DNA from 2 places in the Pseudocalidococcus azoricus BACA0444 genome. Region 1 is predicted to be linked to the other one. Evidence: riboswitches for the same ligand, from Rfam matches in the RefSeq annotation. Region 1 holds a riboswitch; the other holds the start of a gene.
The links. Region 1 has a riboswitch for cobalamin ahead of RIF25_RS09525 (energy-coupling factor ABC transporter permease). Riboswitches for the same ligand answer to the same signal wherever they lie in the genome.
Positions count from the first base shown of each region.

Region 2: it holds a riboswitch for cobalamin, as region 1 does, so the genes downstream of both, RIF25_RS12965 (hypothetical protein) here and RIF25_RS09525 (energy-coupling factor ABC transporter permease) in region 1, are expected to answer to the same signal.

Region 1 is NZ_JAVMIP010000008.1:75,560-83,466, forward strand. It holds gene thiO (glycine oxidase ThiO) at 1-233, opposite strand, end outside; gene RIF25_RS09510 (ASCH domain-containing protein) at 313-816, opposite strand; gene cobW (cobalamin biosynthesis protein CobW) at 1,001-2,029, opposite strand; gene RIF25_RS09520 (energy-coupling factor ABC transporter substrate-binding protein) at 2,159-2,488, opposite strand; gene RIF25_RS09525 (energy-coupling factor ABC transporter permease) at 2,540-3,322, opposite strand; cobalamin riboswitch at 3,354-3,506, opposite strand; tRNA gene RIF25_RS09530 (tRNA-Arg) at 3,651-3,723, shown strand; partial or broken gene RIF25_RS09535 (IS1/IS1595 family N-terminal zinc-binding domain-containing protein) at 4,066-4,188, opposite strand; gene RIF25_RS09540 (SIMPL domain-containing protein) at 4,420-5,163, opposite strand; partial or broken gene RIF25_RS09545 (transposase-like zinc-binding domain-containing protein) at 5,205-5,306, opposite strand; gene RIF25_RS09550 (hypothetical protein) at 5,613-5,771, opposite strand; tRNA gene RIF25_RS09555 (tRNA-Gly) at 5,887-5,958, shown strand; gene RIF25_RS09560 (chloride channel protein) at 6,096-7,367, shown strand; gene RIF25_RS09565 (type IV pilin-like G/H family protein) at 7,396-7,875, opposite strand.
Region 2 is NZ_JAVMIP010000015.1:70,962-78,868, forward strand. It holds gene RIF25_RS12945 (heavy metal translocating P-type ATPase) at 1-1,787, opposite strand, end outside; gene RIF25_RS12950 (ArsR/SmtB family transcription factor) at 1,942-2,340, shown strand; partial or broken gene RIF25_RS12955 (YnfA family protein) at 2,354-2,684, shown strand; gene RIF25_RS12965 (hypothetical protein) at 2,760-3,890, opposite strand; cobalamin riboswitch at 4,184-4,328, opposite strand; gene RIF25_RS12970 (Nramp family divalent metal transporter) at 4,575-5,891, shown strand; partial or broken gene RIF25_RS12975 (heavy metal translocating P-type ATPase) at 5,888-6,197, opposite strand; gene RIF25_RS12980 (hypothetical protein) at 6,203-6,694, opposite strand; gene RIF25_RS12985 (efflux RND transporter permease subunit) at 6,727-7,907, opposite strand, start outside.

The DNA of each region.
Region 1 (7,907 bases):
GCGCGACTGGCTAAACATAAGTCCAACATTGGGCCGGGGGACAGTTGTTCGGCCTGGGGAGCTAACATTCCGGCCGCCGCATGGAGAGCCGCTTCTTCAAAATTGCGGGTGAGGATTGTCGGTTTAGCCCCTTGGAGAGCCAGTTCTATCCCAATAGCCAGGCCCATCGTCCCACCGCCAACAATGAGGACATCGATTGTATTGCGCTCTAGGGGCGAGAGAGTCATACCCATCGTCAGCAGTTAGATCCTCTTTTTACCATACTCTCGGGGTATCAGTACTCCAGTTGAGTTGGGTGAAATATGCGGAGAATTATGGAAAAATCACTCTAAAACGCTCACACACCAAAAGCATTTCTGGAGTGGGCTGTTGGCCAATTTCTGGTAAAACTCGAGAAAAATAGGCCCAGTGTTCCCGCCGCCAAGTAGCCAGAGTCTGATCCCCTTCACCCTCATCCGCTGCAAATTGTGCATCAACCTGATTAAATGGACAAAGCTTGACTTCGGTGGTTTCAATTACGCACAAAGGGTTATTGACTCCATCTATCACAATGCGCTTGAGACCAACTTTAGGAATTTCCTCTGTAGCTGCTTCCCATTCCCACAAAGCCGAGCAGGTTGCGGTTTTGTCCCCTCTAAGAACTAACTGCCCTAATTCATTGGCTAAATCAGGATAATCACCAAACTGTACTGCCTCAGCATGATCACGGGTAGATAAAACAGTCGGATTTGACTCTAGGTAAGCTTGCCAAAACTGAGCTACAGATTTCGCTCTACAGAACTCATCCAACATATACAAGCCAGTAAAAAACAGCATATAGCAAACAGTAATGATTCGTGAGATTAGCTCAACATTATTCGTGGCCGATTAATTTTGACTTAACCCCAGGCCTAAAAAAGAGCTACTCCTGACCAAGGGCAGTGATGATCAAACAGTCTCACAAATGAAGACGGATTGCCGTATCTTTATCTCTCGCAAGTACACACAACTGTTGGATAATTTAGCTCAATAAACCTGCCACCAATCGCTGCGAATCCAAGTTCCGGCCAATGAAAACTAGACGGGTTTGGCGGGGTTCTTCAGGTTGCCAGAGTCGATCATAGAAATAATTGAGGCGTTGGCCCACTCCCTGCATCACCAGGCGCATTGGTTTTTCAGGAACAGCCACAAATCCCTTGATCCGATAAATTTCTTCGGTTTTCACCAGAGCGTCCAGACGTTGGCGCAGGACTTCCGGCTGAAATTCCTGATCCTGAATTATATAGGCGGAATTAATCTCATCATCGTGATCATGGTCTTCTTCCAAATCATGATGACTGGGGCGAGCGTCTAAATCGTCTTCCACGGCGGCCTGAAACCCCAAAACTAAATTCAAATCGGCCTGGGCCTGGTGGGTAGCAAAGATTTTAACGCGAGGGGAGAGTTCCTGCTGGAGTTTGGTAATGACCTGGGCCTGGGTGGCAGCATCCACTTGATCGGTTTTATTGAGAATCACCAAATCCGAGCAGGCCAATTGATCTTCAAACAGTTCTCCGAGGGGAGTGTCATGATCCAAGCTCTCATCGGCCTGGCGTTGAGCCTCAATTGCGGCTAAATCTGGGGCAAATTGACCGGCCGCCACCGCCGCACAATCCACAACCGTGACCACACCATCCACCGTTGCCCCCTGCCGAATGTCTGGCCAGCGAAAGGCTGTTACCAGGGGTTTGGGGAGAGCCAGGCCAGAGGTTTCAATCAAAATATGATCGAGTTGATCCCGTCGTTTTAGGAGTTGTAGCATGGTTGGTAAAAATTCTTCCTGAACCGTGCAACACAAGCAGCCATTGGTTAACTCCCAAATTTTGCTGTCTTCACAGGTTTCAGGGGTGCAGGAGCGCAACAAATCCCCATCAATGCCAATTTCCCCAAATTCATTCACTAAGACTGCAATCCGCCGCCCTTGATTGTTTTGGAGAAGATGACGAATTAGGGTTGTTTTACCACTGCCTAAAAAGCCAGTGATGATGGTGACAGGAATTTTACTAGCCATATCGCGGGTGCCCCATGGAAAATTAAATAACGAGCGGTTGAAAGCGTTGGGCTGACCAGATTTCTATGGTTTTGATCGGTCTGAATAGCCTACCTAACGCTGTGGTTTAAGATTTTGCCCTTGATAAGGTTAATGCGGATTTTTATTTTTCACAGGGGATGGAGTAGCATCCGTTCCGGTTTCCTTGCGGCCACGATACCAACCGATGACATAGCCAATAATTCCGGCCCCAATCCCGGCTTGAGTGGCAAACAAAAGGGACTCTATCTCACCACTAGCTGGCTCAAAAATGGGATTAAACCAGGTTTCGTAGTCAGGATGAATCTCATTAATTGCTGCCTCAGCCTGGCCATCTGCACCAGAAAATTCTGCTCCCTTAGCCACCACTAGCGGGACTATGGCCAGGGAAATGACACCCAAAACCAAGATCCAATTAGTCCAAGATGGTTGATTTTTCACCGTTCTTACCTTTCATTGATGATTGTATAAAAGGGTTCTGAATTCTCGTGATCATGCGTCTTTAGTAGTGACAGGAGAAATTGAACCGAGATTGAGTAGATTTAACATCCGTAACTCATCAGGAGAATAGGCCTCGAGCCAGTTCCAAACTAAGACCGTCAACAATCCCTCACTTAGGGCCAAAGGAATTTGGGTAATCATAAAAATCCCCCCAAACTTCAGAAATGAGGCTAAAACCCCACCCACTGGGGCCGGAAATGCTAAGGCTAGTTGCAAGGATGTGACCCCATAGGTTGCCAGATCTGCTAGGGCGGCGGCTAAGAAAATCGCCACTTTCTGCTTGTGGGTTGTTTTGAGAACCAGCCAATAGACTCCATAGGCAACCAATGGGCCAACCACAGCCATCGAAACCGCATTGGCTCCTAGAGTTGTCAAACCACCGTGGGCTAAAAGCAGGGCCTGGAACAGTAAGACCAGTGCACCCAAAACACTCATCACCCAAGGGCCAAACAAAATCGTCCCCAGGCCTGTCCCAGTCGGATGAGAACAACTGCCGGTGACTGAAGGAAGTTTGAGAGCGGACAAGACAAACGTAAAAGCCCCAGCCAACGCCAAAAGCAGCTTTAATTCCGGCTGTTCCTTGACAATGCGGTTTAGAGAGCGGAAGCCAAGCCAAAAACAAGGCAGAAAAACAATCCACCAAAAGACCGCCCACTTCAGGGGTAAGAAGCCTTCCATAATGTGCATGGCATAGGCGGGAGCGGGAGAGGCGATAACCAGATAAAAACTTAACCCAGCTATCATCCCCAGACTTAACCAGCGGGAAATATTCATGTTTGCCTGTACCTCGCAGACGTAACTTTTATTGGTGTTCATCATATCGGCGGGCATTCTGACTGAGAGAACTTAGGTTAGACATTCTCATCACAGTTGCGGGACAGCGGTAGATTGGGCACTACACTTTCCCCCTTGCGTTTGATGGCTGCTCCCCACCAAAACCGATTTCACCACCATATCATCTGGCCGGATTTCCTGAGTAATTGATTGTTCCTCGGCAACTCGCGTCCTCCAGTAAATCCCCACCTTAGTGACCTGATAGGATTGAAGTAATCCAGCCAGTCATTGGCCTGGACTTGAGCGGCAATTTTTGCCTGCCCCTTGTGTACCCGTAGCTCAGCGGATAGAGCACTCGCCTTCTAAGCGATCGGTCGTTGGTTCGATCCCAACCGGGTACGTTCTTGATATACCGTTACTTCAATGCTTGCAACCCTATCTTTGTCGGCCTTCATAGTGTTATTAGCTGTTATAAACTGATAGGAGATGATGCTAAATGATGGCAAATGAGCCAAAAAACGAGCCAAATACGAGCGGTGAATGAGCGGCCGGTGTAGAGTTAAGCGTCCAGGCCAGGGGGGAAGTTTAGCGATTCAGGCGACATATTCGTTGACGTATTTCTAGAGCCACAACTCGGATCATTGGAGCACGCAGGCAATACCCGCCAACGGGATTTTCTCTAAGAGAAAGCGATTAAGCATGGCTGAGATGGCCGGGGCACGAGGTTTCCACTGGGGATTCTCGACAAACTGGCGACCACAATCACGGCATTTATAATTCTGCTTTCCACGACGGGTCGTCCCATTTTTCATGATGTCGTCTGAGCCGCAGGTCGGGCATTGCAGGAAGCGAGGGATGTTAGACATGGAACTGTTAAAGAACTACTGGACTTTTTTTATCTGACCTTTACAAAATGGCACTACTAAATTTGCCCCAAGACCAAGCAGATAAATAATAAAGTTCCGGGTAGAGGGGAACGGGGCAAGTGGATAACCAAAGGACAACAAAAATCACCACAAAACTTGAGCATAGGTAAGGAATTATCGGGATCGTGCAAGAACTGCATCTAATGCCATATTGCCCGGAATTACTGTGCCTTAGTACTGAATTTGTAAAGTCACCGTGGCTTCCACCTGTTGTTCTCCGGCAATGACTGGGGTTGGTGGGGCCGCATCAGCCGTGGTCGCAACACGCATCATCATTGGGTTAGGGGGGGGCATTGGGGGAGTAGCATTGTTAATTTGAATGCCAATAATTTGCTGGGGCTTGAGACCAAGGGTATTCAAAACAACACTGGCCTGGGCCTGGGCATCGAGGGTAGCCCGTTGGAGAGCAACTTTTTGGGCCGCAGAAAACTGGCTATCGGCTAGGATCAGGCTGACATTTTCAATCGTGGTGGCCCCAGCTTTGATGGCTGCATCTAAAATCGTGCCAGTGGATTCAGTGCTAGTGGTAAAGCTGACAGTATTCCGAGCCGTATATCCCCTTAAAATCCGTTGATTGTTGCTGTAGTCGTAGTTGGGGGAAAGATTAATCCCAGTGGTTTGGAGCTTACTAACATTATTGGCTTTCAAAACATTGACAACACTATTCATCCGGCGGGCAACTTCGGCCTGGGCATCGGTGGCGGTTTTAGCCTGAATTTCAACCCCTAATGTCACCTGGGCCTGGGTGGGAGTTACAGCCTCTTTGCCACGGCCTGTCACAGTCAGAGTACGGATCATCTCTTGGGCAAAAGCCACCGGAGTTATTAAACCAATGAAGGCAGCCATAATCGGAATAACCAGTAAGTTCTGGGGCCGAAATCTGGGGGAAAGAGCCTGGGAAGCAGTTTGTTTCATAGATGATGCAGAGTTCTTAAAGGAATTAGCTTCAATGTGCCATATTGCCGACCACACTGTTTACACAGGAAACGCTGTTTGCCGTTGTGGATATGATCGTTCTTGACGGTATGGTGAGATTGGCAGCTTGGGCATTCAGGCATAGATTAAGGGTGCAAGTGACTTCAGCTTTGATTTTTCCAAGTCTATCATTACCTTTAGGGTTCTACCCACTACTAAAAGCATCTATAGCAGTCGGTCTTCATTTGTGAGAATGACTGATCATCAGAAGCCTTGGTAAAGAATCCCCCCTCGTTGAGCCTAGGATAAAACCAAAATTTTGCAGGGATAGATAATCCTGGGCTATTCTTACGAATCATTACTGTTTACTATATCAGACTTTTACTTCACTACCTCAAGTTTGGCAGGATTCCAATATTCGGTTCCACCATCCCGTGATTGTGCAACGCCTAGATTGGTATGCCTTGACGCACCATACAATCAGCCGCAGTCGCACTGGCCACAGATACCTTAACTAAAATGTCCTTGGAACCTGATAATGGCTTTTGAACATCCTCCACTTGCATAACATCCGGGGAACCATATTGCTGACAAACAACCGCTTTCATAGAAAATTATTACCAATCCAGGATTGAACCATTGACCCTCCAGTCATTCTCTCCTGATGCTTGACAAAAGGGGCTATAGTTTGAAATGATAAACAATGCCTAATAAATAGTTTATGCGGGTATAGCTCAGTGGTAGAGCGCAACCTTGCCAAGGTTGATGTCGCGCGTTCGAATCGCGTTACCCGCTTTGATTAAAGAACATAATTGTTATTCTTACTCTCCCAGCGGATTAATAATCTCGCGGTTAGCTTGGCAACTGACAGCCGATCTGTACCTGCATGGGAAAGTCTGCTATTTCTAAAAGAAAAGTTGGCAATTATTCCTATGACGGATCTGCTCAAGGAAGAGAAAGTCTTACCTTACCCCAAATTATTGCTCTATGCGGCTGGCGTGGGTCTGCTTGGTGGACTCCTCGCTACTTTATTCTATTTAGCTATGAAATTAGGTTTTTCCCTATTATGGAATGAATTACCTGGGCGGGCAATTCTACCAACCTGGGATCAGTTGCGCTATCGCGTCTGGATCATTGCCGGAATTGGCGGCTTATTGGTGGGCCTGGTTGTCAAATATATGGGGGCAGCAGGAGGACTAGCGGGGGCAGTTCAGGAACTTCACGAAAAAGGCAAGTTAGATTACACAAAACTCCCAGGCACAGCTTTGGCCTCTTGGCTCTCCCTAACTGTGGGGAGTAGTGCTGGGCCAGAAAGTCCTCTAATTGATATTAACGGGGGTGTGGGGAGTTGGATCGCTGACCGCCTCAAGTTATCCACTCGAGATGCCCGGATTCTCACCTTCTGTGGCATGGGTGCGGGCATGGGGGTCTTTTTCTCTGCACCATTGGGGGCCGCCCTCTTTGTTTTAGAAATTCCCCATCGGCGGGGCCTGGAGTTTTGTGAGGCCATTATTCCTACCTTAATGTCCGCTTTCATGGGTTTTGCGGTCTTTCGTTGTGCCACAGGGGTGACTTTTGGCGGTATTTATGACTTTCCACCCTATGAACAGTTGCGTCCGATTGACATTGGCTCAGCCATACTTTTGGGCATTATTGGGGCTGGAGTAGGGCTATTATTTCTGGGAATTGATTTTATAATTCAACGCTTGGTAACTCCCTTACGGAATCGTCCTTTACTGCTCATTACCTTAGGGGGATTAGCCTTTGGTCTGATTGCGATGGCTTTTCCGATTACCCTGTTCTATGGTGAGGCCCAAATCCAAGAAATTCTTGATACGGGGATGCGCTATAGTGCTTGGCTTTTGTTTTTAATTGCAATCATGAAGATGCTCGCCTTAAGCTTATCCCTACAGTCTGGGTTTAAGGGTGGAGTTGTCTTTCCGGTGTTTTTTGTCGGGGCCTGCGTGGGTATGGGGGTACATCAACTAATACCGGGAATTCCTCTGTCCGTAGCCCTAGTTTGCATGATGGCGGCGATTGGAGTATCAATCGTAAATGCTCCCATGAGTATGATCATGATTCTGAGTACCATTTCCCACACCAGTATTACCCCCCTGATTACGACTGCAACTCTCACTAGTTTCATTCTGACTCAGGAGTTTTCCATTGTTCCAACTCAACAGTGTCGTCAAGATTTACATTGAGTGCAATGACTTGCGTTTCCCTAATTCCCTAAGGACACTCGCCAGGAACTGCGCTGCCACTACTGGGAGGGGAGACCTTTAGGACTGTGGCCGTGGTCGTTGCAAGAATAGCCGTTGTATTGGCATTAGCGCAGCCCGTAAATGCTGACAGGCCAGCCTCTTTAGGAGTAACTTTATATTCTCCCAAAATAGATGTATTCTCTGTTATTGCAAAGAGATACTGTGGGGTCTCATTAGGAACATTAATTTCGAGTTCATTGATAGTTTGGGCAAAAGTTGGATTGTTTAAGCGGTAGGTTTGTTGAGCGCGATTAACGGCTCCAATATTACTCTGGGCTTGACTTTCTTTGGCTCGATTAGACATGGATAGCATAGATGGAAGAGCAATAGCTGCCAAAATTCCGATAATAATCACAACAGTTAGAAGTTCAATTAGGGTAAAGCCCGTGTTCGAGTTTAGGTAACCACACCATAGAATAGCTTTAGGCTGTAGATGTGAAGATTTCATGATCAAGTCCCCCGATGATGCCTTTATAGTTC
Region 2 (7,907 bases), on a different contig from region 1:
GATTGGGCAACCACCTTGTTATCTCCCGTCAGCATAACGGTCTTCTCTACTCCCATACGCTTTAAGTCTCGAACAGCTTGAGCCGCATCTGCTTTGATCTCATCAGCAATCAGGATATATCCGGCGTAGCGTCCATCCACGGCTAAATGAACCACCGTACCCGCCACGCCACAGGTATCATGGTCAATCCTTTCTCGATGCAAGAGGCGATCATTACCAGCAATTACCACATGACCTTGCACAATAGAGCGAATGCCGTGTCCCGCAATCTCTTCGTAATCCGTCACTTCAGAGTCTGAGATCGGTTGGGTGTATGTTTCCCGGATCGATAGAGCAACAGGATGGTTGGAATGAGACTCTGCATTTGCGGCTAGTCTCAGCAATTCAGCTTCAGAAAACCCATTCTTAGTAACGACCTGAGTAACCTTGAACGTACCCTTCGTTAAGGTTCCAGTTTTATCAAACACAACGGTTTTAATTGCTGTCAGGGAATCCAGAAACATAGAACCCTTGACTAAAATTCCTCGCTTAGCTGCTCCGCCAATCCCACCAAAATAGCCTAGTGGAATGCTAATAACCAATCCACAGGGGCAGGAGATAACCAATAGTACTAGGGCACGATAAACCCAATCGGAACGATCTGCACCAGGAATAAATAATGGGGGCAACAGGGCAATGGCTAATGAGAGAAAGACAACAACTGGTGTGTAATAGCGGGCAAATTTAGTAATAAATTTCTCAGTAGGTGCCTTTTTACTAGACGCATTTTCAACTAAATCAAGGATTTTGGCGATTGAGGATTCACCAAACGGCTTAGTAACTCGAATCGTCAGTATACCGGATTGATTAATCATACCTGCAAGGATAGAATCTCCTAATTTGACCGTGCGCGGAATAGATTCCCCAGTCAAGGCTGAAGTGTCTACCTGCGATTTTCCTTCTAAAATCTCCCCATCCAGCGGGACTTTCTCACCGGGCTTCACTAAGATTAGGTCTCCAACCTTCACCGTTCCTGGCGAAACCTGTTGAACTGTGCCATTCACTTTCAAATTTGCAGTATCAGGACGTACTTCTAGTAAGGCGATGATGGATCGGCGTGATCGTCCGACCGAGTATTCCTGGAATAACTCCCCTACCCGAAAAAATAACATTACGGCAACTGCTTCGGGTAGCTGATGAATCGCTAGTGCGCCCAATGTGGCAATCGTCATCAAAAAGTTTTCGTCAAAAACCTGTCCCCGTAGAATGTTACGCCCTGCCGTTTTCAGCACGCTCCAACCACTCAAGAGATAAGCAGGAATAATCACCGCAAATTCAGCAATGTGACCAGGTGTATTGTGCAATGGTTGCTCAAACAGAATGGCGATGGCAAAGAGGGCAACCGCAATCAGGACAGGCGGCGCCTCTTGCTTGAGATTAAATTCACCAGCACCATACTTGTCCCCATGTCCTTGTTCCTTTACTTCGTCATGTTCATCATGGGAATGATCATCTACATGGCTGTGGTTTCCTGCATGGGGCTCATGGTGATCCTGTCCATTAAGCGCGACAGATGACTTTGAAGTTGCAAGGGTGTAGCCCAACGCTTTTATCTGGTCTTGAATCGTTGTTTCGTTGACCTGCTCTGGGTTATAGGTGATGGTCAACCGTCCGGTTTGCACTGTTACAGATGCCTCTGTTACCCCTCTCAAGCGTTCCAGGCTACCCTCAATCTTCAGTTTGCAACTGGTACAGTCCATGCCGCCGATTTGCATTTGCTGAGTCTTGAGCAATGACGATTCAGTCATACTGGTTCAAACACAACTTGAAATAGAACTTTTCTGAACTGTAGCATTAATCTTAAAATATCTGAAGATATGCTCATATATTAGAGATGTTAAAATGAATATTACTTCCTCGGATCAACCTCGACTCTTTCTCTGGTAGCTAATTCTAATTTCTATGAGCAAATCATCATTGCCAAAGTCACAACCCTTCCCAAGCGAAGATGTACCTAGTTGTGATGTGCCCCTCGTTCATCTGGAGCAGGTTCGGCAGGTTCAACCAGATGTGATGTCATTAAATCAGGCGCAACAGATGGCAGAATTTTTCAGTGCGCTGGCGGATCCGAGCAGGTTACGGTTGATGTCAGCCTTAGCCCGTCAAGAACTCTGTGTCTGTGATTTAGCGGCGGCGGTGAAAGTGAGTGAATCGGCGGTTTCTCATCAATTACGAATTTTGCGATCGCAGCGCCTAGTCAAGTATCAACGGGTCGGACGGAATGTTTACTATAGCCTTGCAGATCATCATGTGATGAATCTGTACCGAGAAGTTGCAGCGCATTTGAATGAACCAGATTAAAGAGATATCAGAGATGATTCTGAGATCGCTGCTTTATTTCATCATGGCGGGCTTATGCGAGATTGGCGGCCGATACCTAGTTTGGTTATGGGTACGGGAAGGCAAAAGTGGATGGTTGGCATTAGCCGGAGCACTTTTACTCACCGTTTATGGATTTGTAGCAACGCCTCAACCTGCCAACTTTGGACGAGCCTATGCCGCTTATGGCGGAATTTTTATAATCCTATCTATCACCTGGGGCTGGATGGAAAGTAGATCAGATTATGCCTGACCGCATGGATTGGTTTGGAGCCGCAATCACCTTGGTTGGTGTATTGGTGATGATGTATGCGCCTAGAATTTAATTCTATCGTTAGAAGATACATCTTCCTGGGAAGCACAAGAACTTGTTCGCTGAAATAGACGTTGATCCTCTTGCATTATTCAGCCTGATTGGATCGCCTTTGTTGAAGCTGCAACCCTAACAACAAACCGATCGCGACAATCCCAGTCATGTAACATAAGCTGATTAGCCGGACGTGCAGTGGTGGAGCTATACCTTCAACCTCTAGAGTTTGAGCTATCTGTAGGGGGCGAAACTGTCGATTTGAAATAGGTCGAGGTGTTACTTCCACGTCTATCTGATGCGATGCTCCATCAAAAAACTGCTCCTGCCATCGTAATTGTCCTGTCGAGTCAGTTGTCCCATTGTAGGCAAATGAAATCCAGCCATTTTCCATCTGAGTCGCTCTGACTTTGACCATCACATCCGTAACAGGTTGCTGAGTTCTCGCATCAGTGATGCTCACTTGAAAATTTGCCAGCCTTCCAACTACAGCCCTCTGATCGCCCGATAGCTGAGCTTTTAATCCATCCTCTTGTCGTTGGCTGGGGTAAGGGGCAGGGGGGGGCACTTCTGTAAGGTGGGACATTGCCATTGAGTGGTGCGATTGTGCCACTTCAGCACTCACATTGACATAGAGCAGTGCTGCGATCGCCACGACAACGGCTGCACTCAGTAACAGCCGCACGGGTTTTGGGGCAATCTCTCCAGGTTGAATGCCCCGTCTTTGACCAATGACCCATCCCCCTACCAATCCTGCTAAAAGCAGAACAGCAGCCAGAATCGCAAAATTCTGATATTTCACGCCGTTTTCACTCACAGAGATTGGCAGCGTTTGCTCAAATGGTGCAAACGCATTTGCAACTTGTGGAGTGACCCTTGCTTTTAGTTGATAAACTCCCCGTGTTGGCATCATCTGTTGAAATTGCACTTCTCCAGCAGGAGCAAGCGTTTTGAGGTCTAGTAGGGTTGTGCCTTCGACGATCGGAAAGTCGGTCGTAAACCAAGGTGTTGTCAGAGGCGTTAGCAACTGCAAGTGGACAGTAGCGTTTTTAAGTGGTTGTCCAGATGCATCGATCGCCTGCACAGTGAATCGAGTTGGAAGCTGGTTCGTGCTGGCTTCTGCTTCAAAAGGACGAATATCCTCCAGCGACGGCTCAGTTGATAATCGAACCGTTGGTTGAGGCGCTTGTGTAAATCCGATGGCTTCATAAACAAGCAGGCTCATGAGGCATATTGCCCCAATGAGCATAGAACACTTCATTGCTCTCATTTTGGTTCAGAGTTAATTGCTGTAGGAACGACGCCATTTAGTGACAAGCCACGGTTGCAGTGTGGTGACGCAGCGAGTGAACTCGATCGTGTACAGCCGGGTAAGTCGTGAAATAGATCGTCCAGAGAACCAATGAGCACAGCGAAATGTAGAGTGTTGCTTGCACAGGCATGGAAAGAGTAAACCGAATTGCCTGTTGCCGAACTAAATTGAACGTTTGAGCCGTCATCTTATACCTCGAAGATGCGAGAAGGATTTAGCTATTGGCGGGCATCCTGGCTTAGAGAATCACTTTTCTCTTTACAGTTGCGAGACAGCGGTAGATTTTCACTACACTTTCCCCCTCACGCTTAACGGCTGCTCCCCGTTAAAACCGATAGCCTCAGAACTATACCACAGTCTGTAGAAGCACATAGGTCTTCAAAGAAAAGCTTTACACTCTTGAATGGTGCGTGACGGCGTAAAGTACACTCCGTTACTTAAATTGAGTTGCTCTGCTCAGAGGTTGACTGAGGAGGAAGAGGTTGATGCAAAGTGAGGAAATAGCCCCTTGGAAGCATGAACTTTCTTAAAAGCTTTCCTAGCCTAATCGTATGGTGATACGGTTAATTATGAAAGAATTATGAAAAACTTTTAGAAATGGCGCTCCCAAATCACCCTCCTAGCTTGCCAGAGGTTTACCGCAGCATTGCGATTCCTAATGCCAAAGGCTTTTGGCGCAAGATGCTAGCGTTCGCAGGACCTGGTTATCTTATTTCAGTAGGCTACATGGACCCTGGCAACTGGGCAACGGACATTGCTGGAGGCTCCCGGTTTGGATACACACTGTTGAGCGTGATTTTGCTCTCAAACGTGATGGCGATCCTGCTGCAATCGCTGTGTGTGCGATTAGGGGTAGCCACTGGAAAAGATTTAGCGCAGGCTTGCCGGGACTATTTCAGCCCCCGTGTCAGTTTCATACTTTGGGTGCTGTGTGAAATTGCGATCGCCGCCTGTGATTTGGCAGAGCTACTGGGAAGCGCGATCGCCTTACAACTGCTGTTTGGCATTCCCATACTATGGGGCGTATGTATCACGGCACTGGATGTCCTGGTGTTGCTATTCCTGCAAGGCAAAGGATTTCGCTATGTGGAAGTGCTCGTCATCATGCTGGTGGCAACTGTTGGGCTGTGCTTTGGAGCAGAAATTCTGTTTTCTCAACCTGATGTTGGCGGAATTTTACAGGGCTATTTGCCCAATCGGGAGATTTTGCGAAACCCAGAGATGCTTTATATTGCGGTCGGAATTTTGGGCGCAACGGTGATGCCGCACAACCTTTATCTGCATTCGTCGATCGTTCAGACTCGCGCTTGGCAACCAACACCCGAAAAGAAATGGGAAGCGATCAAGTTTGGCACGATTGATTCGACAGTTGCCCTCTCGTTTGCCCTATTCATCAACTCTGCCATTTTGATCGTTGCCGCAGCAACCTTTCATTTCTCTGGTTATCACGAAGTCGCTGAGATTCAGGATGCTTACAAATTACTGTCTCCTTTGCTAGGCGTGAGTGCTGCCAGTACCATTTTTGGATTAGCTTTGCTAGCTTCAGGCCAGAGTTCAACCCTAACAGCGACGTTGGCAGGACAGATTGTAATGGAAGGGTTTCTGGGATTCCGGCTACCATCCTGGTTGCGCCGATTAGCTACTCGCTTGCTAGCTATCATTCCCGCTTTGATTGCAATCGTGTTTTTTGGTGAACAAAGTACAGGAAAGCTACTTATTTTCAGTCAAGTAGTACTAAGTCTGCAACTTTCCTTTGCTGTGATTCCATTGGTAATGTTTACGAGTGATCGCCGCCTGATGGGCGAGTTTGTCAATCCCAAGTGGTTGAAAGTGTTGGCTTGGGCAGTTACGACCATTATTGTTTCTCTGAATGTTTGGCTACTTTTACAAACAGCAATGGGATTAATTAATTAGCCTCTCAATAATCGCAATTTACTCAATCCTTTATGCCCCAAAACCCCAAAGGGTAGGGTGATATTATCTGCAAAGTTTACAATCAACAGAATCACGACAAAACCGAGGGCAAAAATAATGTTTTGTTTGGCGACTCCTTGAGAGCGATGACCCAAACGAATTGCGTGTTCTAGCTGCTCCAAACGATCCGCCATTAAGGCAATACCTGCTGCTTCTAACGCCACATCACTACCAGCGCTACCCATCGCACATCGCAATACCAACGAATGCCTGACCTAAAGCGGTTGCATCATTAATGCCCATTCCAAGCTTTAAGGCGTAAAGGTAAACCGGCCATTGACTTTTTCACCCCGAATATCAGATAGCACAACCAAACGGTATTCACCCGCCGGGGCATTAGTTAAATAAGCGGTGTAGTGTTTATCCGCATCACTGTATTGGAAGTCTAGGGTTTTCTGGCTGCCATCAGGAAGTTGTAATTGTCCGGCTACTTGGGCATCGGGAACGGGGGTGTGGTCAACGCCTTCTTGGATGAAAAAGTCAATGTGGAGGCCAGCAGGTTCTTCCGCGACGAGCAATTCTAGGTGATATTTTCCTGTTTCAACTACTTGGCCGCCTTGAGCATGACCATCAGAGGGTTCAGCATTGGCGACGGAATCGGCCGCTTCCATTGTCGGTGTGGGACTAGGGCTAGATATTTCTGGAGAGGGTGATGAACGGGTTGTCTCCGAATCACCGCCACAGGCCCCGAGACTCAAACCCAGGCCAAGGACAGTGATCAACGATAGAAATTTGATTTTCATGATGGTTTTCCTCACAAACGTAACGTTAACAGTTAGGAAATGGGGCCGACTTTGACGGGCTGGCCGGGTGGATTAACCGCCTCGATCTCAGGCTCCAAAGCAGTTTTGGGTAGAAAATACCGACCAAACTGGGCATAGAGGGCCGGTAAAACCAGCAGTGTCAGAGCCGTTGAGGTAAATAATCCACCAAAGACGACAATCGCTAAGGGTTGCAGCACTTCTTTCCCCGCTCCCGTCCCCCAGGCCAAGGGCAACATCCCCAAAGCTGAGGTCAGGGCCGTCATCAAAATCGCCACCAACCGTTCCATCGAACCCGTCGTAATCACCTGTTTTAGGGGTAAGCCCAGGGCAAACTTTTGATTGTAGTTATCCACCAAGAGCAAGCCATTCCGGACTGCCACCCCAAACAACGTGACAAACCCGACCAGAGAGGGAACGGAAATCACAGCTCCTGTCACGGCAATGGCAAAGACCCCACCGACTAAAGCCAAGGGCAAGTTAATCATAATCATCACCATGGCCGGGATTGACTTGACGGCAAAGTACATCAAAATTGCAATAACAAGAAACGCCAGACTGCCAAAGACAATCAGGTTTTGGGTGGCCCGTTCTTCTGATTCAAATTGCCCGCCGTATTGGATGACATAGCCACTGGGAACGGTGACGGTTTCGGCAATCTTGGCCTGGATGTCATTGACGACTGAGCGTAAATCCCGCCCGGAAACATTGGCTGAGACGACCAATAACCGTGAGACATTTTCCCGATTGATCGTGTTCGGGCCGGTGTCATAGTTCACTTGGGCGACTTGGGCGAGGGGGATTTTGCTGCCCGTGGGGGTATCAATCAGTAGGTTGCTGATGGTGTCGAGATTATTGCGGGCTTCCGGTTGCAGCCAGACGACTAAATCAAATAACTGCTGTTCCTGCAACACCTGGGAGACCACCCGTCCGTTAAAGGCTGTTTCAATGGTTTCGGCTAATTGCCCCACGGTCAAGCCATAGCGACTGGCCTGGGCCCGGTCAAACTGGATTTGGACTTGCCGGATCGGGACTTGGGGTTCCAGTTGTAAATCCACCAGGCCAGGAACATCTTGCATGGCCGCTTCCACCTCTTGTCCAATTTGCCGCAGTTGATTCAGATCGGGGCCAAAGATTTTAATCGCAATCGCACTACGCACCCCGGAAAGCACTTCATCCATCCGATGGGAAATAA